2 regions of the Agrobacterium sp. NPDC090273 genome follow, and region 1 is predicted to be linked to the other one. Evidence: riboswitches for the same ligand, from Rfam matches in the RefSeq annotation. Region 1 holds a riboswitch; the other holds the start of a gene.
What was found. A riboswitch is a leader RNA that binds a small molecule or an ion and turns the genes downstream of it on or off. The one in region 1 is predicted to bind thiamine pyrophosphate.

Region 1 (4,614 bases):
TTCCGATAGCGGGGCAATGTCAGAAAGACTGGCGTCGACCAGCGCGTTAAGGCGGTAATCAACTTGGGTCATGTTCGATCCTCGCGTGCGTTAGAATGTCGTTGCCGGAAAGAGCTGAAAGCGCGTCCAGAAATGCCGGCTCAAAACTGCCCGGCCCATTGGAATATTGTGCTGCAAGCTCAGCGGAAACGCCCGTCACGCTAAGGGCTGCGGTGGCTGCGGCGAGCGGATCTTTTTCAACCGCCATGAATGCAGCGATGACGCCACCGGAAAGGCAGCCGGTTCCGGTCACCTTTGCCATCCATGGGTGGCCGTTTACGATCTTTACGGCCCGATCTTTGGTTCTCAGGCGGTCGACTGGCCCAGTTTCGATGCTGACTACGCCAGGTAGATCGCCGATAAGGCTCATTTCGGCGTGATTGCCACGCACGATGGTCGGCCCGAGTGCAATCAGTTCGTGGGCGAAGGCCAATCTGGAGGGGGAGTAGTCGCAATGAACGGGATCGATGATCCACGGCTTTCCTTCAGCATTGGCTATATCGACGGCCAGTCTGATAACTTTACGGCGCTCCGCATCGAGAGTACCGAGATTGATCGTTAAGGCATCCGCCTTGATAACGAAGCTCTCGATCTCCTCGAGCGACGTGGTCATCGATGGAATTCCGCCGACGACTGTGATGCCATCCGCCGTGAATTTCTGAACCACCGTATTCATCAGGCAATGCACACGGGGGCGCATCCGCCTGACGGTTTCGAGAACCTCGGCCGCTTTCGCGGCTGTCGGTATTGTTTCTGCCACGGATGTCGTCATCATTCCAGTTCCACTGCGATGTCACTGACTGCAGGTGCCTTTTTGATCAGCTGCATCTCCTGCATGAATGCGCCAAATTTGGCGTAACGTTTGGTGTCGAGCGCGGCCGGGCGTTTGGCAAAACGCGGCAATGTATCGAAAAATGCGGACTTGTTCAGTTCGTCATCAAGGTTCGGATAGGCCTTGATGAAAAGTTGCCACGATTCTTGCGGGTGGTTGGTGATGAAGATGGAAGCCTGCTCAACTGCGTCGAGGAAACGTGGCAGGCGGCCATCTGAGGCGGTGTCACGGTGTGCGACGAAGATCAGTTCGTCGTAAGCTGGAACACCGTGTTCCTCCGGGAAAAACGAACGGCCCTCATGGCCCTCAAGCTTCATCTGGGTCAGCTCGAAGTTGCGGAAACCGCCGAGCGTGGCGTCGACCTTGCCAGCAATCAGGGACGGGGAGAGCGAGAAATTCACATTAATGAGTTCAACGTCGTCTTTTTTCAGTCCGTCTTTCTCTAGCATGCGCTTCAGCATAGCATCTTCGAAGCCAGAGACCGAGAAGCCGACCTTTTTGCCCTTCAGATCCTTCAGGCTCTTGATCGGCCCATCGGCCAGCACCGTGATCGTGTTCAGCGGTGTTTCGACGAGCGTTCCAAAGCGGACAATGGGCAGCCCTGCGTCATGATCGAGATAAAGGTTCGGTTGGTAATGAACACCGATATCGGCTTGTTTTGCCGAAACGAGACGCGGTACGGCAGACGGGTCGGCAGGCGGGATCAGCTCAACCTCAAGCCCTGCATCTGCAAATAGTCCGCGTTCCGTCGCGATTACCATTGGAGCGTGATCGGGATTTACGAACCACTCAAGGAGAACCGTCAGCTTGTCAGCCGCTTGCGACTGGGCCGGCACAAGCAAACTTGCTGCGGCAAAAAGGAGGGGCAAAAAAATTCTTTTCATGGTTCGGATTTCCTCCGCAAGTTTCTAGAATAAATAGGTTTTTTGACTTCGTGCGCCCAGGGAGCGAAGCCCTTGGTGGCTTGGTCGACAATCAGACGAAGCAGCACCGCAATCACTGCCAGAATTGCCATCGCGGCAAACATGACGTCTGTTTGCATCCGGGCGTTTGACTGGATCATAACGAAGCCAAGGCCAGACGACGCTCCGACCCACTCGCCGATGATCGCGCCAAGCGGAGCAAGTGGCGCAGCAACGCCCAACCCGGAAACGAGCGATGGAAAAGCCAAGGGTACCCTCAACATGGTGAGGATCTGCCAATCGCTTGCCTGGGTCAGGGAGGCAGCATCCAGGATGTCGCGATCGGTTCTGCTGAGACCATCGCTGAATGCGGATGCGACAGGAAAGAAGATGATCATTGCGGTCATGGCAACCTTCGAGGCCATGCCGAAGCCGAACCAGAGGACAAGGATCGGAGCAAGGACGAATACCGGAAACGCTTGAAGGACAATCACCATTGGCCACACAAGGCGTCCCAAACGTGGCATGGCGGCGATGAAGAATGCCACGGCAATCCCGCTGGCAATGCCCAATGCAAGGCCAATAGCCATCTCCGCCAAGGTCACCCCGGCCTGACTGAATAGGAAGCCGGACTGGCGAATGAAAACGCTCAAGACGTCGAATGGCGTCGGCAATATGTAGCGGGGAGGCGAAAACAGCCATGTGCCTGCCTGCCATACAATCAGCAGGATCAGCACGCCGTGCAACGCATGAGCGGCTCGCATGTGACTAGCGGCAAACGGATCTAAGGTGTCGCGTGACAAGCAAACGGTAATGCAACATCATCAATCGATCTCCAGACATGACAATCACGGAGACCCAGGCAGAGCGGAGAAGAGAAAGAGTGTCCCATTGTAAGGCGACAGTTTCCGTTCCTACGCCGGTATGACCCGGATCAGGTTCAAGGGTCCGGCTCATCGCCATCTCAGCACCGTTCGGTGCTCCCCTCGGAATGGGTCGGAAACTGTCGCTTTTTTAGCTTTCTGTCAACGGCTCAGATCGTTTGTACGGCTTTGAAAATCGAGCTGAATGCACTTCCGGCGCGATAGAAAACTGCTGGCGTGCCGAGTGGGGCATCTACTGTGACATTCTGGCCGCCCGCATAACGCTCACCGCTCCAAAGGTGCACCCAGTCAATATTGCCTGGCAGGTATAGAGATCGGACATTTTCACCTGCTTTCCATACCGGAGCGACGAGCAGGTCTGCACCATAGAGATAGCTGTCCTGGATGGCATAGGTTTGTCGATCGCTCTCAAAGTGCAGGAAAAGCGGACGCTGAACTGGCAGGCCGGTCTGTGCTGCCTCCGACGAAAGGGATTTCAAATACGGTGCAAGTGCAACGTAGATCGCCGTCATCCTTGCAAAGTGCTCCAGGACCTCATCGTCCTGGTCAATTTGAATGTTGTCACGGGGTCTGTTGCCTTCATGGGTTCTCATGACGGACGTAAAAGCAGCCATTTCCGCCCAGCGCATGATCAGCTCCGGTGTCCTCACATTGCCGAACAGACTGGTGTAGCCACCAATGTCGGAATGGTGATAGGCGTTGCCAAGCAGGCCGGAGGAAAGCGCCCCTGACATGACCGTGACAAGGCCATCGTGTCGAGAAAAATCGACCGATTGATCTCCGCCCCACAGAAGCGGGCAGTGTGCCTGAACCCCGGTGAAGCCTGCTCGCATAAAAAACAGTGTCTCACCGGTCTTGCCGCGACTTTCAACAGCTCTGGCATTAACCTCGGCCCAGAGAGTTGGCCAGGCATTATGCATCAGTTTTGCATCCACGCCGTTGGCCAGGTGAATGTCGATCGGCAGGTATTCGCCGAAATCCGCCATCCAGCCGGACAGACCGAAGTCGAGCATATTCTTGCCGATGATTTCTTCGGCAAACCAGATTGCTGCATCCGCATTGGTGAAATCGACAACGCCGCAGTCGAACTCACCAAAATCGACCAGTGCAGTCTTTCCGTCCTTGTCGGTTGCGAAGTAACCGGCTTTTTCAGCAATCGGAAACAGTGGGCCATCAACGCAAAGGTAGGGGTTGACGTAGCCGAGGAAACGAATGCCTTGATCGGCAAGTTCGGCGATCTTCTGGCGCAGATGCGGATAGCGTGTCTCATTGGCCTGCCAGTCCCAGAACAGGCGCGCACCGAACGACGTCTGACGAAGGCCAACCCAATCCTCGCACCATAGGCCGGAAACCTTGGTGCCGGCAGCCATGATTTTTTCCAGCCGCGCAAGGGAATTCACGCCGTCCTTCAAGCCAATGATCGCGCCGTTATAAACCCATTCCGGCAGTTCGGGCTGGCGACCGAAACGCGAAGAGAGCATCGAGACGATATCGGCAAAGCTATCGGCTGAGAAAAACTCGATCTTTTCCGGAATTGCCCAGATCTCCAGCTCGTGAAAATCATCGCTCCGGAAATCGAAGGCGGAATATGCGCTGGTCTCTATGTGGAGGGCGTATCTGCGAGACGAGAGGTAGGTCGGTTGGGGGTAATTGGTGTTGTAATAGTCACCCCCTGCCTTGCCACTGACGTCAGACTTGAATGTGATCTCTGTCGTCTTGTCGCGACCGACGCCCGGTTCGGAGGTCCAGAGCGGAAAACGCCGGCCACGCATGTCGAAGTAGGACATTTGCTCGCCACCACCCCACACATGCTCGTCAGTCTCTGCAACGGTCCGCAGCCAGAGGCGATTGATGCTTTCGTCAAGTGCCGTAAAGCGAAGGGTGTTGCCATCCAGCGTCAATTGCAATCGCGGCGGCTGTCCCTCCGCCGACGCCAGCGAGATCGTATTGCGATCGA
Region 2 (4,614 bases), on a different contig from region 1:
GGCAGGTTATCGGGAAATGCAGGGCGGATACCGGTGCCTGTTTCGAGTATCTCCGCTTCGGCGAAAGCCGGATGAATGGTGTAGGCAGCATTGAGGAATTCCATCGTCGAGCGGACCGAGATCGGTCCGGTATGCTCGGATTCAATCATCGTTGCCCCGACCATGAAGCGCCCGCCTTCACGCGGCACAATGTAAAGCGGGATACGCGGATGCAGCAGGCGGACAGGGCGGGCCAGCGAAACATCCTGTGTGGCGAGATAAAGCATTTCGCCACGAACACCGCGAAGCCGGGGAAGCCGACCAACCCCCGCATGGCCGACACAATCGACCACACGGTCGAACGTATTTTCCTCCAGCTGGCCCATGCCCAGATGGAAGGCGACACCCATGCCCTGAAGGCGCGCATGAAGAGCTTTCAGCGCAAGGCGCGGATCGAGATGGCCTTCTTCCGGAAAATACAGCCCGAAACGGAAACGCCCCGAAAGATCGGGCTCGAGAGCTGCAATCCCATCCTCATCCAGCCATCTGTAGCCACTGGTTCTGGAGGCAAAACGCGAAAGCTCGGCGCGATCGCGCGCCGGCGCAACAACAAGCGTGCCATTGCGGAAAACGAGGCCGGGGGTGGCCCGCTCCCACCAGTCCAGTGCAGACTGACCAAGCGTTAGTACAGCCTCTTCTGCACTCTCGCGTTCACACCAGGGGGCCAGCATTCCGCCTGCATACCAGGAAGCGCCGCGAAACGGTTCGGCAGCGGCATCCGCAACCTCGACCGAAGCACCCGCCAAAGCCAGTTCGAACGCCGCGGTTAAACCCGCGACGCCCGTTCCCTTGATCAGGATACGCATGCTAAGCGCCAGTCGAAGGATCGACAGGCAGATAGAGCTCCCCACCCTCCTGGAACCTGGCCGCCATTGCTTCCAGTCCTTCCTTCTGCGCCTCGGCGCGGATGTCATGCGAAATCCGCATGGAGCAGAATTTGGGACCACACATCGAGCAGAAATGCGCGACCTTGTGCGCCTCCTTCGGCAGCGTTTCATCATGGAAGGAACGCGCCGTGTCGGGATCGAGCGAAAGATTGAACTGATCTTCCCAACGGAACTCGAAACGGGCGCGCGACAACGCATCGTCACGCACCTGCGCAGCCGGGTGTCCCTTGGCGAGATCGGCTGCGTGGGCGGCAATCTTGTAGGTAATGACACCCACCTTGACGTCATTGCGATCAGGCAGACCGAGATGTTCTTTCGGTGTCACATAACAAAGCATTGCCGTGCCGAACCAGCCGATCATCGCAGCGCCGATACCAGACGTAATGTGGTCATAACCCGGAGCAATATCCGTCGTCAGCGGCCCGAGCGTGTAGAACGGTGCCTCGCCGCAGACTTCAAGCTGCTTGTCCATGTTCTCCTTGATCTTGTGCATTGGCACATGACCAGGGCCTTCGATCATCACCTGGCAATCCTTGGCCCAGGCGATTTTGGTCAACTCACCCAGCGTTTCCAGTTCGGCAAATTGCGCCGCATCATTGGCATCGGCAATTGACCCCGGACGCAGACCGTCGCCGAGTGAGAAAGAAACATCGTAGGCGCGGCAGATGTCGCCGATTTCCTCGAAGTGTTCGTAGAGGAAACTCTCCTTGTGATGATGCAGACACCACTTGGCCATGATCGAACCGCCACGCGACACGATACCGGTAACGCGGTTGACGGTGAGCGGAATGTAATGCAGCCGGACGCCGGCATGGATTGTGAAGTAGTCTACGCCCTGCTCCGCCTGCTCGATCAGCGTATCGCGGAAGACCTCCCAGGTCAGGTCTTCGGCAATGCCATTCACCTTTTCCAGCGCCTGATAGAGCGGCACAGTGCCAATCGGCACCGGCGAATTGCGGATGATCCACTCTCGGATATTGTGAATGTTGCGACCCGTTGAAAGATCCATAACGGTGTCGGCGCCCCAACGGATCGCCCAGACCATTTTTTCGACCTCTTCCGCCATCGAGGACGTAACGGCCGAATTGCCGATATTGGCGTTGATCTTCACCAGGAAATTGCGGCCGATGATCATCGGCTCCAGTTCGGGATGATTGATGTTGGCGGGGATGATCGCCCGGCCCGCAGCCACCTCCTGACGAACGAATTCCGCACTGACGTGATCAGGAACATGCGCGCCGAAACTCTCGCCGTCACGCACAAGCTTTTCCCTGGCCGCCTCACGCCCAAGGTTTTCCCGGATGGCGATGAACTCCATTTCCGGCGTGATGATACCGGCCCGAGCATAGGCAAGCTGGGTGACGGCCTTGCCGTCTTTGGCCCTGAGCGGTTGATAGCGTAACGGAAATTCAGGCGTCAGGCGGGTGCCAGTCGCAAAACCGTTGTCCTCCGGTTTGACGTGACGTCCGTCGTAAGCCTCGACATCACCTCCGGCCAGCGTCCAGTCGCGACGCTGGCGTGGAAGGCCACGCTCAATGGCGGCGATGTGGGAAGGGTCGGTGTAGAGGCCGGAGGAATCATAGACTGTTACTGGCGGTTCGCCCGCTGTCGGATGGACCGCAATCTCGCGCATAGGCACGCGAATTTCCGGATGCAGGACGCCTTGCCTGTAGACTTTCGTGGAGGCAGGCAGCGGCCCGGTGGTGACGACGGGCGGGGTAGTCTTGGCAACGATATTCATCTTGAGGCTCCAAAGTTTGACAGTGGAGACCCAGTTCGAGCCGGAATGATGGAAAATACCGCAAGGTGCTGCATGAACGTCAAGCGTCAGCAAACCCTTTGGTCTTTGCACCGTCCCTACGCCAGTATGAACTGGATCAGGTTCAACGGGTCACTGCGCATAACAGCAGAATCTCAGCCCCTTGCGGGACACCCCTGGTGAATGACCGAAAGAAAATGCACATCCCCGCTTTTGTCAAGGAGCGATATCGACACTTGGCAGCATCGACTGTTTGTCGCATGCTGCTGTTAGTTGCAGTTAACCTAACGGTTTAGTTGAATGTTATCGTTTGGAATGTAACCATAACATTCAAAGCGTCTAATATGACTTCATGGGAGACACGTCCAAATGAACGCGACTATTCGTGAAATACTGGCAAAGTTCGGCCAGCTTCCCACCCCTGTCGAAACGATCGCCGATGAGGCTGATCTTTACGCGGCGGGGCTTTCGTCTTTTGCGTCAGTACAACTGATGCTCGGCATCGAAGAGGCATTCGATATCGAGTTCCCCGACAATCTTCTCAACCGCAAATCCTTTGCGAGCATCAAGGCGATCGAAGAAACGGTCAAGCTCATCCTCGACGGAAAAGAGGCCGCCTGATGAACGTCACCGTGGCGCCGATAGATGAAGCTCTGTCCGCGCGTGCGGGCAAAGTCGCGGCGATTGCCGCAAAACATGCCGATGATGTCGATGCTGCCGGCCGGTTTCCCCATGAGGCCGTAGCAGCACTGCGGCACGAACGGCTGCTGGGAATTCAAATTCCTGAAAACCTTGGCGGCGAAGCTGCCTCCCTGCAGGCGATCGCTGATATCTGCGTCCGCCTGGGACAGGCATGCTCGGCAACGGCGATGATTTTCGCCATGCATCATATCAAACTGTCGAGCCTCGTTGAGCACGGCGAACAAAGCGACTGGCACGCGGCTTTCATGCGCCGTGTTGCGGGCGAACAACTCCTGCTCGGATCGGCGACGACGGAAGGCGGCATCGGCGGTAATCTCCGCAACTCCATCTGCGCAATCGATATCCAGGACGATATCTGCCAGCTGGAAAAGGACGCCACCGTCATTTCCTACGGTAGCGACGCCGACGCCATTTTGATCACCTCGCGCTCGCATTCTGACGCCGCACCCACCGATCAGGTGATGACGGTTTTCCTGAAAGACCAGTATACGCTCGAGAAGACCCACGTATGGGACACGCTCGGCATGCGCGGCACCTGCTCCGACGGCTTCCTGTTTCGCGGCAAGGCGCCGGCCACCCAGATTTTTCCGAAACCATTTGCCGAGATCGCTGCACAATCGATGCTTGCAACATCGCATCTGCTGTGGAGCGCGGTCTGGTACGGTATCGCTTCTGACGCTGTCTTGAGAGCGCAATCTTTCGTACGCGCTGCGGCACGCAAATCGCCAGGCACCGCACCACCAGGCGCCATCCGTCTTGCCGAAGTCTCGACCAAGCTGCAGGTGGTGAAATCCAACATCATCGCTGGCATCAAGGCCTACAATGATACCAAGAGCGATCCGGAAAAGCTCATGTCCATGGCCTTCGCCGTGGCCATGAACAATGTGAAGATCTGCTCTTCGGAATCCATTCTCGAAATCATCGACCACGCCATGCTGATCTGCGGCATCATGGGCTACAAGAACGGTACGCCCTACAGCCTCGGCCGGCATCTGCGCGATGCGCATTCCGCGCGCCTGATGATTTCCAATGACCGCATACTCGGCAATTCCGCCAACCTCCTGCTCGTTCACAAGCAGGACACCAGCCTCTTGGGATAAGACCATGGACATGCAGACATCGTTTGTTGATCGACTGTTTGAAGAGGGCCTGCTGATCGAGACGGGCGTGGATGGTCTTTATGGCCGCAGCGGTCAGTTCGAAGACGTCATCGCCGCGTTCGAGCGC

Region 2: it holds a riboswitch for thiamine pyrophosphate, as region 1 does, so the genes downstream of both, thiC (phosphomethylpyrimidine synthase ThiC) here and ACIQT8_RS17750 (ABC transporter permease) in region 1, are expected to answer to the same signal.

Annotation. Positions count from the first base shown of each region.
Region 1 covers NZ_JBIVYN010000006.1:277,376-281,989, forward strand. Annotated here, with positions in the region: gene thiE (thiamine phosphate synthase) at 1-72, opposite strand, end outside; gene ACIQT8_RS17740 (hydroxyethylthiazole kinase) at 59-799, opposite strand; gene ACIQT8_RS17745 (ABC transporter substrate-binding protein) at 811-1,755, opposite strand; gene ACIQT8_RS17750 (ABC transporter permease) at 1,752-2,537, opposite strand; TPP riboswitch at 2,668-2,770, opposite strand; gene ACIQT8_RS17755 (alpha-glucosidase) at 2,807-4,614, opposite strand, start outside.
Region 2 covers NZ_JBIVYN010000007.1:22,316-26,929, forward strand. Annotated here, with positions in the region: gene thiO (glycine oxidase ThiO) at 1-845, opposite strand, end outside; gene thiC (phosphomethylpyrimidine synthase ThiC) at 847-2,667, opposite strand; TPP riboswitch at 2,763-2,873, opposite strand; gene ACIQT8_RS18520 (acyl carrier protein) at 3,055-3,306, shown strand; gene ACIQT8_RS18525 (acyl-CoA dehydrogenase family protein) at 3,306-4,487, shown strand; gene ACIQT8_RS18530 (amino acid--[acyl-carrier-protein] ligase) at 4,492-4,614, shown strand, end outside.